DNA from 2 places in the Rhizobium sp. Root1204 genome. Region 2 is predicted to be linked to the other one. Evidence: predicted binding sites of a transcription regulator. Region 2 holds the regulator's gene; the other holds the start of a gene.
What was found. The regulator LexA, encoded in region 2, represses DNA repair genes until DNA is damaged. The targets are predictions, from matches to a motif close to TGTTCNNNNTGTGTTCNG.
Positions count from the first base shown of each region.

Region 1: a site for LexA is predicted at 1,346-1,363, ahead of recA (recombinase RecA). Genes of this name have one in related genera too.

Region 1 is NZ_LMCZ01000034.1:513,942-521,634, reverse strand. Features, by position in the region: gene ASC96_RS23835 (pseudouridine-5'-phosphate glycosidase) at 1-274, opposite strand, end outside; gene ASC96_RS23830 (carbohydrate kinase family protein) at 306-1,253, opposite strand; gene recA (recombinase RecA) at 1,490-2,581, shown strand; gene alaS (alanine--tRNA ligase) at 2,808-5,471, shown strand; gene ASC96_RS23815 (AraC family transcriptional regulator) at 5,636-6,487, shown strand; gene ASC96_RS23810 (HAD-IIB family hydrolase) at 6,579-7,328, opposite strand; gene ASC96_RS23805 (glycosyltransferase family 1 protein) at 7,325-7,693, opposite strand, start outside.
Region 2 is NZ_LMCZ01000034.1:396,078-403,770, reverse strand. Features, by position in the region: gene ASC96_RS23240 (deoxyribodipyrimidine photo-lyase) at 1-1,130, opposite strand, end outside; gene ASC96_RS23235 (LysE family translocator) at 1,309-1,941, opposite strand; gene ASC96_RS23230 (APH(3'') family aminoglycoside O-phosphotransferase) at 2,025-2,813, opposite strand; gene ASC96_RS23225 (TetR family transcriptional regulator) at 2,952-3,557, opposite strand; gene ASC96_RS23220 (SDR family oxidoreductase) at 3,634-4,548, shown strand; tRNA gene ASC96_RS23215 (tRNA-Asn) at 4,622-4,696, opposite strand; gene ASC96_RS34095 (hypothetical protein) at 4,918-5,196, shown strand; gene ASC96_RS23205 (hypothetical protein) at 5,256-5,576, opposite strand; gene lexA (transcriptional repressor LexA) at 5,840-6,550, shown strand; tRNA gene ASC96_RS23195 (tRNA-Cys) at 7,678-7,693, shown strand, end outside.

The DNA.
Region 1 (7,693 bases), 120 kb from region 2:
TCATCGCCCCTTCCGTCTGTGCCAAAGCCTCCAGTTGTGCATCTTCAAGGCCGATATGCAGGACGCCGTCGATGACCGCGATCGTGGCCGGTACGGCGCCTTCCTCGCGGATGATCGCCTCGACGCTGCGGGCCATGTTGAGGTTGCCGGGGAAGGGCATGCCATGGGTGATGATGGTCGATTCCAGGGCGACGATGGCTGCGCCGCGGGCCTTGGCGGCCGCGACTTCGCTGGAATATTCCATCGGAAGCAGGGGGGAGAAGGGCTTGGTCATCGCAGATCCTTTTTGGCGTTTTAAGGCGCGTTCATGACAGGATTTCGGCTGGTGGCACAAGCCGAATCGCTTCATCGAGCATCGGCCGCGACATTTTTTCCGATACGGCAAGCGGCGAACGCACGGTGATACCGGCGGCGGCAACACCGGAGCGAAGGCATATGTCGAGCGCTTTGCCTTCGACATAGGCCGACAGGAAACCGGCCGCAAGCGAATCGCCGGCGCCCGTGACGTCGGCAAGTGCATCAAGTTGTGGTGGTGCCACCGTCACCGTTCGCCCGTCCTGAAAGGCAATCGCGGGCTTGCCGCCACGAGTGATGACGCCGCCGGACAGGCCGGCCGCCTGGAGCATAATGGGCCATTCCGCCGCCGCCTCACTATCGCGGCCCGTCAACGCACGCGCCTCTGCCTCGTTCATGAAGAGAAAGTTGAGCCCTGGCAGGCTTTTCACCAGCCGCGTCACTTTCGCCGGCGAAATGGCGATGGCGGCGACCGGTTTTGATTCGGTATTCGCACGGGCAACCAGAGCGGTCAGCGTCTCCTCGGGGAGGTTCGCATCTGTGACGATCAGATCGCTCGACGAAATAATCTCGCGCATGGCTTTCTGCTGCAATCGCCTTGGAGAAAACAGCCGGTAAAGCTCCATGTCGGCAAGCGCGATCACGAGATTACCGTCGTTCTCCAGAATAGCCGTGTAGCTTGGCGTCTTGCGGTCAAGGAAGATGAACGGGCAATCGATAACTCCGGCTTCGTTCGCTGCCCGGGCGACCATTTCGCCAACGGCATCGCCGCCGCGCGGGCTGATCATACGTACGTCAAGTCCAAGCCGCGCAAGGTTGCGGGCGGCATTGAACCCGCCGCCGCCGGCCTCTTCGAACCAGCTGCCGGGATTGCTTGATCCCGGCACGGTAGTGCCGAAAATACGAGCCCGGCGATCGATATGCGCGCCGCCAAAGATGGAAACTTGTCTGCCTGTCATGCGTTTTCCTGTGTGCCGCTCCTAAGCGATTCGGTGGGCTGCGAGGTTGATATGTCTTTAGTTTCAGTTATTTCTGCAGAATACGAAATTCCCGGAACAAGAAAAGAACATGCATCCATTTATGTTGTCGATTCAAGTCGATAGATAACTCTTGCGAAATGAGAACAAAAAGTGTACATAGCTTTCATCGGCAGCTTCATTGCCTCGGCAGGCTCCATAACCTAAAGGTGGATCACATGGCACAAAACTCTTTGCGGCTTGTAGAGGACAAATCGGTGGATAAAAGCAAGGCACTTGAAGCGGCACTCTCCCAGATCGAACGCTCGTTCGGCAAGGGATCGATCATGAAGCTCGGTGGAAAAGACAGCATAGTCGAAATCGAAACCGTTTCGACGGGCTCGCTGAGCCTCGATATTGCGCTTGGTATCGGCGGACTGCCCAAGGGGCGCGTCATCGAAATCTACGGACCGGAAAGCTCGGGCAAGACGACGCTGGCACTGCAGACGATTGCTGAAGCCCAGAAGAAGGGCGGCATTTGCGCCTTTGTCGATGCCGAACATGCGCTCGATCCGGTCTATGCCCGCAAGCTTGGCGTCGATCTCGAAAATCTTTTGATCTCGCAACCGGATACCGGTGAGCAGGCTCTGGAAATCACCGATACACTGGTGCGTTCCGGCGCCATCGACGTTCTCGTCGTCGATTCGGTCGCAGCCCTTGTACCGCGCGCTGAAATCGAAGGTGAAATGGGCGACAGCCTGCCGGGTCTGCAGGCCCGTCTGATGAGCCAGGCGCTGCGCAAGCTGACCGCGTCGATCTCGAAGTCGAACTGCATGGTCATCTTCATCAACCAGATCCGCATGAAGATCGGCGTGATGTTCGGTTCGCCTGAAACGACGACAGGTGGTAACGCCCTGAAGTTTTATGCCTCCGTTCGCCTCGACATCCGCCGCATCGGCGCCGTCAAGGAGCGTGAGGAAGTCATCGGCAACCAGACGCGCGTCAAGGTCGTCAAGAACAAGATGGCGCCGCCCTTCAAGCAGGTCGAATTCGACATCATGTATGGTGAGGGCGTGTCCAAGACCGGTGAACTGGTCGATCTCGGCGTCAAGGCCGGCATCGTCGAGAAGTCGGGTGCGTGGTTCTCCTATAATAGCCAGCGGCTTGGTCAGGGCCGCGAGAACGCCAAGTCGTTCCTGCGTGACAATCCGGATACGGCAAGGGAGATCGAACTGTCGCTGCGCCAGAATGCCGGCCTGATCGCCGAAAAATTCCTGGAAAATGGTGGCCCCGAAGCCGGTGACGACGACGATGATGCCGCTCTGGCATAAGATTACCTGATTTCGACTTGATGTTGGCCGGCCGCTCCTTAATCCGAGCGGCCGGTTTTCTTTTGCCGTCTGGACAGGGATTGGCCCGGACGATAAAAGCCTGTGTTCCAATGGGGCGGGAGAGGGTCGGCGGATGTCCGGTGATCCGCGATTTTCAAAAGTTTTCCGGTTCGCGGCTCAGTCAGGCAGGCTGCGGACGGTCCGATGCAAGAGATAAGGGCGCAATATGAGCGGCGTGAATGAAATCCGGTCGACGTTCCTCGACTACTTCAAGAAGAACGGCCATGAGGTTGTATCGTCGAGCCCGCTGGTTCCGCGCAACGATCCGACCCTGATGTTCACCAATGCCGGCATGGTTCAGTTCAAGAACGTTTTCACCGGTCTGGAGCAGCGCCCCTATTCGACGGCTGCGACCGCGCAGAAATGCGTGCGCGCCGGGGGCAAGCATAATGACCTCGACAATGTCGGCTATACCGCGCGCCACCACACCTTCTTCGAAATGCTCGGTAATTTTTCCTTCGGCGATTATTTCAAGGAGCGGGCGATCGAGCTTGCCTGGAACCTGATCACCAAGGATTTCGGCATCGATGCCAAGCGGCTTTTGGTCACCGTTTACCACACCGATGACGAGGCTTTTGGCCTGTGGAAGAAGATTGCCGGCCTGACTGACGACCGGATCATCCGGATCCCGACCAGCGACAATTTCTGGGCGATGGGCGATACCGGCCCCTGCGGGCCATGTTCCGAGATCTTCTACGATCACGGCGATCATATCTGGGGTGGACCTCCCGGTTCCAAGGATGAAGACGGCGACCGGTTCATCGAAATCTGGAACCTTGTCTTCATGCAGTACGAGCAAGTGACGAAGGAAGAACGGGTCGATCTGCCGCGTCCGTCGATCGACACCGGCATGGGCCTCGAGCGCGTTGCTGCTCTGTTGCAGGGCAAGCATGACAATTATGATATCGACCTGTTCCGCGCCTTGATCGCTGCCTCGGAAGAGGCGACCGGCGTCAAGGCTGAAGGCGACCGCCGCGCCAGCCACCGCGTCATCGCCGACCATCTGCGGGCGTCCGCATTCCTGATCGCCGATGGCGTTCTGCCGTCGAACGAAGGCCGTGGCTATGTGCTGCGCCGGATCATGCGCCGTGCCATGCGCCACGCCCAGTTGCTGGGTGCCCGTGACCCGTTGATGTGGCGGCTGCTGCCGGCGCTGATCGGCCAGATGGGCCGTGCTTACCCGGAACTCGTTCGGGCGGAATCCCTGATTTCGGAAACCTTGAAGCTGGAAGAGACCCGGTTCCGCAAGACGCTGGAACGCGGCCTCGGCCTGTTGTCGGATGCCACGCTCGATCTTGCCGAGGGCGACCAGCTGAACGGCGAGACGGCCTTCAAGCTCTACGATACGTACGGCTTCCCGCTTGACCTGACGCAGGATGCCTTGCGTAGCCGGGGTATCGGCGTCGATACCGAGGCGTTCACGGCGGCCATGGAGCGCCAGAAGGCTGAAGCCCGTGCGTCCTGGTCCGGCTCCGGTGACAAGGCAACGGAAACGATCTGGTACGAGCTGAAGGAAAAGCTCGGTGCCACAGAGTTCCTCGGTTACGACACCGAGACGGCAGAAGGTGTCGTCCAGGCGATCGTGCGCGATGGCAAGGCGATCGACACCGCCTCGAAAGGCGATACGGTCCAGCTGGTTCTCAACCAGACACCATTCTACGGCGAATCCGGCGGCCAGATGGGCGATACCGGCGTAATCTCCACCGATCATGCAAAGCTGACGGTCACCGACGTGCAGAAGCGCGGCGAGGGCCTGTTCGTGCATTCCTGCGTCGTTGAAGACGGCACGGTCAAGGTTGGTGACGCAGCGGCACTGAACGTCGACCACGCCCGCCGTTCGCGCCTGCGCGCCAACCATTCGGCCACTCATCTGCTGCATGAAGCGCTGCGCGAAGTGCTTGGCACCCATGTGGCGCAGAAGGGCTCGCTGGTTGCGCCGGAGCGCCTGCGCTTCGACGTTTCGCATCCGAAGCCGATGACGGCCGAAGAGCTGAAGATCGTCGAGGACATGGCCAACGAGATCATCGTGCAGAACGCGCCAGTCACGACGCGGCTGATGAGCGTCGATGATGCGATTGCCGAAGGCGCGATGGCGCTGTTCGGCGAAAAATACGGCGATGAAGTGCGTGTCGTGTCGATGGGGCAGGGCATTCATGGCGCCAAGGCCAACCGTCCTTACTCGGTTGAACTCTGCGGCGGCACCCATGTCGGCGCCACCGGCGAGATCGGCCTTGTGCGCATCGTCGGCGAAAGTGCCGTTGGTTCCGGTGTTCGCCGTCTGGAAGCCCTGACCGGCGTATCGGCGCTGGCTTACCTCAACGAGCAGGACGAGCGGGTCAAGACACTGGCAACAACGCTGAAGGTTCAGCCTGCAGACGTTCTGACCCGCGTTGAAACGCTGATGGACGAGCGCCGCAAGCTGGAGCGCGAACTGAACGAGGCCAAGAAGAAGCTGGCGCTCGGCGGTGGCGATGCCGGTGGTTCTGCCGATCAGGTGCAGGATATCGGCGGCGTCAAGTTCCTTGGAAAGGTTGTTACCGGTGTCGAGCCGAAGGACCTGAAGAGCCTTGCCGACGATGGCAAGACGAGCCTCGGTTCTGGTGTTGTTACCTTCGTTGGCGTCTCTGCGGATGGCAAGGCAAGCGCCGTAGTGGCCGTAACCGACGATCTGACGTCGCGTTTCAGCGCCGTCGACCTCGTTCGGATTGCCTCGGCAGCGCTCGGCGGCAAGGGTGGTGGCGGCCGCGCCGACATGGCGCAGGCCGGCGGTCCGGATGGTGACAAAGCTGCGGAAGCGATCGCGTCGGTGAGCGCCGCACTCGCCGGATAATCCAGTTTCCGTCTCATTGCTTATATTTGAAAACCGGGCTGAATGGCCCGGTTTTTCTTTGGCCAATTGCTTTTCCCGTGTTGAAATCGGTGCAGCCAACTTCGCAGGATTTGTCAAATCTGGATGTGGTTCTGTCCGTTTGTTCGGCTTGTATGAGGATCGGCATGAAGGAAGACAGCATCTGGGCGGTTTACGAACAGCGTTTGCGGCGCGTATCGGCCTATATTTACGATCACCTGGACGAAGAGCTCGATCTTGATCGGCTCTCGGATATTGCCTGCATGTCGCCGCATCACTGGCACCGGGTCTACCGGGCCGTGCACGGCGAAACGCTGGCAACGACCGTCAAGCGGCTGAGACTGCATCGGGCGGCGGGTGATCTGGTGCAGACGAGCCTTTCTGTCGAGGAAATCGCAAGACGGACCGGCTATCCCAATCTCCAATCCTTCACCCGGATTTTCAAATCGGTGTTCGGCATGCCGCCGGCCCGGTACCGGAGAGAGGGCAGCCATACTGTCTTTCAATCGGCAAACGGCAAAGGATTTGGCGAAATGTACAATGTGACGATGAAAACGATTGCCCCGCGTGAGCTCACCGGGGTCAGCCATACCGGTTCCTATATGGGTATCGGCCGTGCTTTCGAAACGCTCGGCGGCACGCTGCAGGCACGCAAGCTTTACCGGCAGGACATGAAGATGGTCGGCATCTATCTGGATGATCCGGATCTGGTGGCGGAGGATAAGCTGCGCTCCTTTGCCTGTGTAACAGAAGGGCAGCACGTTCCGGCTGATGAGCCGCTGGTGCGAAAGCATCTGGAGGGTGGCGAGTATGCGGTGTTGCGGCACAAGGGGCCGTATGCCGATATGCACAAGGCCTATCAGTGGCTGTATGGCGAATGGCTGCCATCATCGGGCCGGGAGGTCCGCGATACGGTGAGGTTCGAGGAATACATCAACAATCCCCGGGATGCTGCTCCGAAAGAGCTGTTGACGGACATCTATCTGCCCGTGAAGTAAATTGTCGTGGATACCCGGTGGAAATTCGCTGCCGGGTATCGTTTTTCCATAAGCCGGCTAATGGATTAATTGTAGACGTTGCTTGATTCCATCAAGGCGTGCTGAAAAGCCCCCAATGCTGCAGGCCTTCCAGCACGCCATCGGCAAATTTTCCGCTGCTGCCATAGATATCCGGGCGGTCTCCGGCGATGGATTTCAGCTCATCCAAGGCGTTACCCACCACGATGCCGCGAGCACCGAGAAGCGCAAACATGCTGCGGTCATTGTCGGTATCGCCAGCCACCACCACGTCTTCATGCGACAACCCGAGCTGGCGGCATAGCCAGGAGAGGGCGGCGCCCTTGTCAACACCGTCAGGCAGGATGTCGAGGTCTCGTTTGCTGGAGTAGACCAGGCGGGCGGCAATTCCGGCGCCTGCCAGTTTTTCCTCTATGCTGGCCAAGGTCGCAGCATCGGCATCGTGCAGATACCAGCTGGATTTCTGGGCGTGCTGATACATGTCCGGCTGGAAGATGATGTCCGGAACACTGGATAACGCCCTGTTGATCCGTTCATGGTCAAACCCGGCGCCGATGGCGCGCGAATAAAGCGCCGCATGAGATGGTTCTTTCGCGTTGTCCAGCATCGTTCCCACTCCGCCGATATAGATATCGGGCCGTGGCAATGCCGTGGTGGCGACAAACGCTTTTTGATCGTCGATCAGCCGGCCGCTGTTGAACACCAGTAGTGGCCGTTTGTCTGGCGCAAGACCAAGCCAGGCATCGCGAAATCGCGCTTCAGCCTCTCTGTTTCCTGCCAACGTGCCATCGATGTCGCTGCAGAACAGCCGAATCGGCCTCAATCTCCGTCCGTCCATGGTTCCGCCCATTCATTATCATCCATTGCCTGCGGCATCGGCCGTCCCTCGACGACACCGATGAGCTGCTGGGCAATGCCGGTCCAGGTAAACAGGCTGCGTGCCTTGTGGGCGCCCATGCGCGACAAACGGCCGTAGAGCCGCTCGTGTTTCAACGGCTTCATCATCGTGATGCCAAGATCGTATTTGTCGAACGGATCGGCAAACAACGCATGCCGGCCATAGCTGACGGCGCGGAACAATCCGCCATGAACCGTAATGATGGTCGGGGTGCCGCTGGCCATCGCCTCGATCGCAGTCATGCCGAAGGGTTCGTAACGGCTGGATAGGACGAAGATATCGGCGGCACG
Region 2 (7,693 bases):
GTGTCACGGAACCAGGCTTCACCACGGCGCCAGTCGATCAGGAGATCCTTGATCAGGAAGGATGCCGCGATCATGCGGACCCGGTTGTGCATTGTGCCGTGCCGCCAGAGCTGGCGCATGCCCGCATCGACGATCGGATAGCCGGTTTGCCCTTTCGTCCAATGTTTGAACGCATCACCGGTTCCTGACCATGCGAAAGCATCATATTTCCGGTTGAGATTTTCCCTTGGCAAATCCGGATTGTGGAAGAGCAGGTGATAAGAGAAATCGCGCCAGACCAGTTCCTTGCGAAACGTGACGACATCCTCGGTAGGAGTGTCCCTTAGATTGCGGGTGGCGTGCCAGATGCGGGCAGGGGATATTTCTCCCATGGCCAGATGTGGCGAGAGCCGCGATGTGCCATCAGTGGCCGGCAGATCGCGCCTGACTTTATAGCCTGACAAATCGTCGTCGACGAATTCCTCCAGCCGCTCGAGCGCCGCTTCTTCACCCGGTATCCAGACCTCTGAAAACGTCTGTGCCCAATCCGGCGCTGCCGGCAAAAGCGCCCAAGAGGCCAAAGTATCGCTGCCAGGCCATTTGGTTGGAGAAACCAGCGCGTCAGGGCGGTCAAGCGGCTGATCCGGTTCGCCGGATGCCTCAAGCGCCCGCCAGAACGGCGTATAGACCCGATAGGGCGTTCCCGAGCCCGTTTTCAACCGGCTGGGCTCGTGCAGAAGCTGGCCAGCAAAACTCTTGACGGTTGTTCCAGCCGAAGCCAACGTGTCTTTCAGCGGGCTATCGACGGCGATGCCATCCGGATCGTACCTGCGATTCCAGTGGACAGTCGACGCATCGGTCTCGGCTATCAGCTCGGACAGAACACTGTCCGGCTTGCCGCTGCGCAGGATCAACCGGCTTCCAAGGCCCTTGAGCGCCTTGTCCAGTCCCGTCAGCGAATGATGCAGCCACCAGGCCTGGGCTGCCCCAAGCGGCCCGGTGCCGAGCCGTGAAGGTTCACGGATATAAACAGGGATGATATCGCGCCCGGTTTGGGCAGCCGCATGCAGCGCATGATTGTCGTCCAGCCGCAGGTCCTTGCGAAACCAGATGATAATGGGTTTTTCGTGGGAAAGGCCGTTGTTTTTCATTTTAATCCGCGCATCACATCTTACGTCAGTGTGTACGCAGATACGGCTATGACGGATCAAAGGTTTCGCGGAGAAAGCTTTTTATTTCATCGTTTTGCGACGGAATGCCGGTGGCGAAATTTCAACCGCCACTTCTCTTCAGAAAGCGACGGCTGCAGCCATCAGCGGCGAGGGGAATTCAGCTCTTCTGGAAAGCCAGATGCGCACCGAGCCCAACCAGCATGGTGCCGCCAGCGCGCTGCATCAGGCGTTGCGCGGAGCTTGAGCGGCGCAGCTTGGTCATCACGGCACCGGCCAGAAACACGCAAACGATATCCGCAGACGAAAACATCATGTTGACGATCATTCCAAGGATCGTCAGTTGCAGCCACACCGGGAAAGCAGCTGACGCATCCACAAACTGCGGCAGGAAAGCCACGAAGAAGATCGCCGTCTTCGGATTAAGGACTTCGACGGTGACGCTTTCGAAGAAGGCGCGCCGGCCGGATTTCGGTTCGATGCCGGGCAGGGCGGAATCCCCCTCGACCTTGGCCCGAAACAGGGAAATGCCCAGCCAGACAAGATAGGCTGCACCGGCCAATTTGACGATCATGTACAGGGTCGGCACGGCGTGAAACAGGATCGATAGGCCAGCGGCCGCAGCAATGACGTGGACGTAACCGCCGAGGTGAATACCAAGCGCCGCCATCAGCCCGGACCAGCGGCCGCGAGCAATAGTCTGTGCAGCTGCATACAGCATGGCCGGGCCGGGAATGTAGGCAAAGACAGCCGTAGTAGCGATGAAAGCAACAAGAATCTCGATCGACGGCATAGTCTGCTCCTCTTCCCGGTCATGGTTGTAAGCCTGATCTATACACCATGTTTTTTAAGAAGTCGCGTGGCCGCCGTCTTTCGCTAGCCCCAGGTCAGCGGGTCTAGACGCAGGTAAAAATCGAGCCTTTCCCGGTCGGCAGGTGCGATCGCGTGGAGATCGAACAAACGATTTTGCGCGGTCTGCGCCTCTTCGGCGGTGCGCCAGGTTTCACGGGTATTGCCGGTCAGCAGCGCCAAGTCGACGTAGCGGTCCGCCATGCCCAACCGTCCGAGATCGATCATTCCCGTGCAGCGAAGCGTTTCCGGTTCGATCATGAAATTGGGCATGCAGGCATCGCCATGGCAAACGACGCGATCGAGGCTTTCCTGTGCAAGGCGTTCGGGCAACTCGGCCCGCACTCTGTCGAGCAAGACGTGCGGCGGTGTGTCCTGGTCGCCTGGATCGAGAAAATCCGGATTGACGCCGTCGCGTTCAACAACATCAACCGCCCGGTCGAACATGGTCTGAAGCCCGCGGTCAAACGGGCAATCTTTTACCGGAATAGCGTGGAGATCGCGCACGCGCGCCGCGATCGAAGGCCAAGCCTTGAGAAGGCTCGCTGCTTCGAGCTGGTCTGCGGGAATGCCCGGCACGGCGCTTGTCACGAGGCATGCGACGTCGTCCGACACCTGCCAATCGAGAACGGTCGGGGATCCGATCTTGAAGGGGGCAAGCCATGCAGTGCGCCGGCGCTCGTCATCCAGCAGCGCCACGCCGCTGCCGGTCGCCACTTTGGCATAGGCGCTACCATCGGCGCGCCGAAACAGCGCGTCACCCGATTCGCCGTGATGATAGGCAGTCCACTGGCTTCCGAGAGAAAAGCCCTTCAACTGGGCTGCACGGGATCGATAGTCAGTCACGCGCCATCCCCCCACGACTTGTTTGGCGAAGGCGATTTCACGCCTCAGCCCCACATAGATATTGCGAGCCGCGATTTCACCATCACCGGACAGAAAATGTCCAAGTTTTTACGCGAAATCTCGCTTGCCGGCGACGGCCGGCGAGGGGCGAGGTGAATGGCCGAGTTCGGCGAGAAATTCCTGAAGCTGCGATTCGACATAAGGCACGACCGGACCATTCGCCTCAAATCCCCACCAGAGCAGTGAGCCCTGCCATTGAGCAAGCATCAGCCGTGCGGTCACCTCCGGGCGGTTGGCATTCGTAAAACACGCGCTGAGGGCCCCGACCAGCGTTCGCCCCCAGGCTGCACCCCGAGCTCGCAGTTGGGGATCCCGAAAGTCCTCTCGCAACAAACGCAGGCCGTCGGCATAGACGGCAGCGCTGTCACCATAATTTCCCGACAGAGCGGCGAGCAAAGTAACGGCACCTTGCGGTGTCCTAGGGATTGCTTCGCACAGTTGGATCGTCTCGGCGTCCAGCTGGTCCCAGGCATGCAGCAACGCCTGACGCAGCATCGCTGCCTTGGTCGAAAAACGTTGCACCAGTGTTGAGCCGGACAGGCCGCTTGCCTTGGATACAGCGGCAAACGTCGCCGCCTCCGGTCCCTCTGCGTGGATCAGCGTCAGCACCAGATCAAGCAGGTGCTCGTCGGATAACGTGCGTGGCCGCGGCATTATTTTCCCCTTGCGTTCATTTTATTTATGAACGAACGTTCGGTTATTATCAATTCTAAACGAGGAGGACAATACCGTGGTAAGCAACCTGCAAGGGAAAATCGCACTTGTGGCCGGCGGGACGCGTGGTGCTGGCCGTGGCATCGCCGTGGAACTGGGGGCAGCGGGCGCAACCGTCTACGTGACCGGCCGCACGACACGAACCCGGCAATCGGACTATGGCCGCCCGGAAACGATCGAAGAAACCGCTGAACTTGTGACACAGGCTGGTGGTAAAGGCATTGCCGTGCGGGTGGATCATCTCATCCACGCCGAAGTCGAGGCGCTGATCGCCCGCGTCCGCCGCGACGAAAAGCGGCTCGATATCCTCGTCAACGATATCTGGGGCGGCGAGTATTTGACCGAATGGAACAAGCCGGTCTGGGAACACTCGCTTGAAAATGGCCTGAAACTCTTGCGGTTGGCGATCGATACCCATCTGGTCACCGCCCATTACGCATTGCCATTGATGATCGAGAATCCTGGTGGCTTGCTGGTCGAGATGACCGATGGCACGGCGCAATACAATGCCACCCACTACCGGCTCAGCCCGTTCTACGATCTCGCCAAGACCAGTGTCATTCGCATGGCGTGGGCACACGCGCAGGATCTGGCGCCGCATGCAGCGACATCGGTGGCAATCTCTCCAGGCTGGATGCGTTCTGAAATGATGCTCGACATCTTTGGTGTGCGCGAGGAAAACTGGGTGGAGGCGATAAAGGCCCAGCCGCATTTCGTGATTTCCGAAACCCCACGCTTTACCGGCCGCGCCGTTTCATCCCTGGCTGCGGATCCGGAGCGGGGACGCCTCAACGGGCAATCGACCTCAAGCGGCGATCTCGCCAAGATTTACGGCTTTACCGATCTCGACGGATCGCGGCCGGACTGCTGGCGCTACATGACCGAGGTGCAGGATGCCGGAAAACCGGCGGACGCGAGCGGTTACCGGTAGAACATGAAGGCGGGCGCAGAGGGTACGCCAGAAACCAAAAAGGCCTTGCTTTTTCAGCAAGGCCTTTGGAAATTGGCTCCCCGGGCCGGATTCGAACCGGCGACCTGTCGATTAACAGTCGAATGCTCTACCGCTGAGCTACCAGGGATAATCTGCGGCGGTGTGTGCTGCAGAAGTGAGGCTGCTAATACAAATGCTTTTCCGATTTGCCAAGCGGTTTTTCAAAAAAAATGCACAATCTTGTCTGATTGTGGACAACTCCCCATGTGAGAGTTGAAAGCGCTCCGTTGATTTGCCGGGGATAAACCCGCAGGATTGCAGCGTTCGCAGGCGATGGCGGGTGGCCGGACATTTGGCAGGTGGAATTTGATGGCAGAACAGCGGAAAACAAAAAAATTCGGCATCGATGCCCGCGCCCACGAACTCATCATCGGCACGTGGCGTATGCGGCTGCCGCAATCGCGCCTTTTGCGCATTTCCATCGGTGCCGCGCTGATCTTTGGCGGTATTTTGGGTTTTCTCCCGGTTCTCGGTTTCTGGATGATTCCCCTTGGTCTTCTCGTCCTGTCGCACGACCTTGCCTTCGTCCGGCGAAAGAGGCGGCGGCTTTCGGTCTGGTGGGCGCGCAAATGGCCTGCTTCCAGCTAGGAAGCTGGACGTAAGCCCTTCTCCCGATTCGGCAGAGGCTTGCGCCGGATCCGATCCGCTTATCCGCCTGAGCCTGTCTGTGGCGTCGGGTCCTTGTCCGCAGGTGCCATTTGCGCCGGATCGACCGGAGTTTCCTGCGTGGCCGGAGCGCCATTGTTCGGGGCAGGCAGCTTTTCCTCAACCTTGGTCGCAGCGTCGTTGTCTGTGCTTTCGCCAAACACTTCCGCACCGGCCCAGGCGAGCATTGCAAGGACCACGCCGCAGATGAGTACCATCAGCACCGGCCGGCCCAAAAAGCCTTGACGGGCCTGCACGCCGCTCAATTCCACGGTTTTCTGCATATCGGCATCGGAAGCGCGCTCATCGGTGTATTTCGCCATCAAAGCCTCCTCGGACGGCATCCGGAGCAGGCCGTCCATCGCATTGTTTCGAGATAAACCGAAACGGTACCGGCGGCGCAAAGGTTCCAACAGATAGCTTCCCGCGATGAATGGCAGGCGGAATGCTGAGTGGAAAGGAGCCGCTATGCAGCACGATTTTCTGTTGCGTTGAAAACACTCACGAATTTTAGGGACTTGCGGAACACATATGGAACAGATAGTGTTCGTTCTTGATTTGTTTCTAGATTCTGGAGTGATCGTTCATGCTGACCCGCAAGCAACAGGAACTGCTTCTGTTCATTCACGAAAGAATGAAGGAATCGGGCGTACCGCCATCGTTCGACGAGATGAAGGATGCACTGGATCTTGCGTCGAAATCCGGCATTCATCGGCTGATTACAGCGCTTGAGGAGCGAGGCTTCATCCGGCGTCTGCCCAACCGGGCGAGGGCGCTGGAAGTGATCAAGTTACCAGAAGCCTATACCACGAGCCTTCAGCCAAAGCGCGGCTTTTCACCGAGCGTCATCCAGGGCAGTCTTGGTACACAACCGGCACCTGCCGCACCCGTCAAGGCCGCCGCAAACAACGATACCGTCTCCATACCTGTCATGGGCAGGATCGCCGCCGGCGTACCGATCTCCGCGATTCAGAACAATACGCATGATATTTCCGTGCCGCTCGAGATGGTTGGGACCGGTGAGCACTACGCACTTGAAGTGCGCGGTGATTCGATGATCGAGGCGGGCATTCTCGACGGCGACACGGTCATCATCCGCAATACGAACAGTGCCAGCCCCGGTGAAATCATCGTCGCCCTGGTTGATGACGAGGAAGCGACATTGAAGCGGTTTCGCCGCAAAGGCGCCTCGATCGCGCTGGAAGCCGCCAACCCTGCATATGAGACGCGGATTTTTGGACCGGACCGGGTCAAGATACAGGGAAAACTCGTCGGGCTGATCCGCCGTTATCATTGATCTGATATCACTTCAGCTATGGCAGCTTAAAGGAGTGGGGAAGATTGCGTGATTTGTAGACATGGCTGCAAACCTGTCACCGTCCGGCGCGACGATAGTTTTGCCCCCTGAAAGATAATGCCTTAGCGACCTCATGAACCGACCGGAGCACTCTAAATCATGAGTAGCGGCGGAAATAAGGGACATGATTTTTCCTTCAATACGCCCGATTAACGGGCTGTAAGCCTATGAATTTTCAATGCGGCTTGCGCATCGGCAAATGTTGCCGTTCCCCTATCGCACCCTATTTTTGGAACCTATTTAGTAGGATTTCGTTGACCTATCGGCTCTATTCGTGGACGGAACCCAGGAGGCCAATGTGAGAACCGTTTTTACAAAAGTTTTGGTCGTGGCATTGATGGCCACAGTCATTTCGACTGTTCAGGCACCAGCATCGTTGGCCCAATCCTTGGACATATACATCGGACGCGACAGTCCCGCAGTTGAATACAGAGACCGGCGATACAATAATGAGTATCGTCCGCGCAGCAATTGCAGTGAACGGCAGGCAATCCGCCGTGCCTATCAGTACGGAATGCGTGATCCCGGCATCCGCTCGATAAACCGGCGCCTTGTTGTCGTTGACGGCATTGGACGCCGTGGCGAATACACTGTCTTGAAACTTGCAAACCGCCAGGGTTGCCCGCGCGTCAATTGAGACGTGGACAGATAATGCGGATCGCTCCAGCCAAGAGCTGAACGATTGGCATCGTTAGGGAAAAGGGCCGGCTGCTGCAACGGCCCGCGTTGGCAAGGCGTTAGAAACAGTGCCGTTTCGCTAAGGGCTTTGGCGCTTCATCAATCGAACAGCCGACGGCAGCACTTGCGCACCAATTCACGAATCCGTCGCCCGTCACCTTCGTGAGAATGCGCCCGGCAACAGGGCAGGGACGTGGCGCTTTGACCGGGACGCCGCAATCTCGTTTTCGGCTCCTCGCACACCGGCTTGTTCATCCCCAAAGCTGTGGAAGAAGGGTTCGGAAACGGCATCTCAGAAATGACCAAGAACGTTTTTCAGAAATACCCTCTTGCGATTTGTCTAGGATCATTCTAAACCGCCGCCACAGTTCGACTATTTGAACTGGTGAGGCCTCGTGGCGGAGT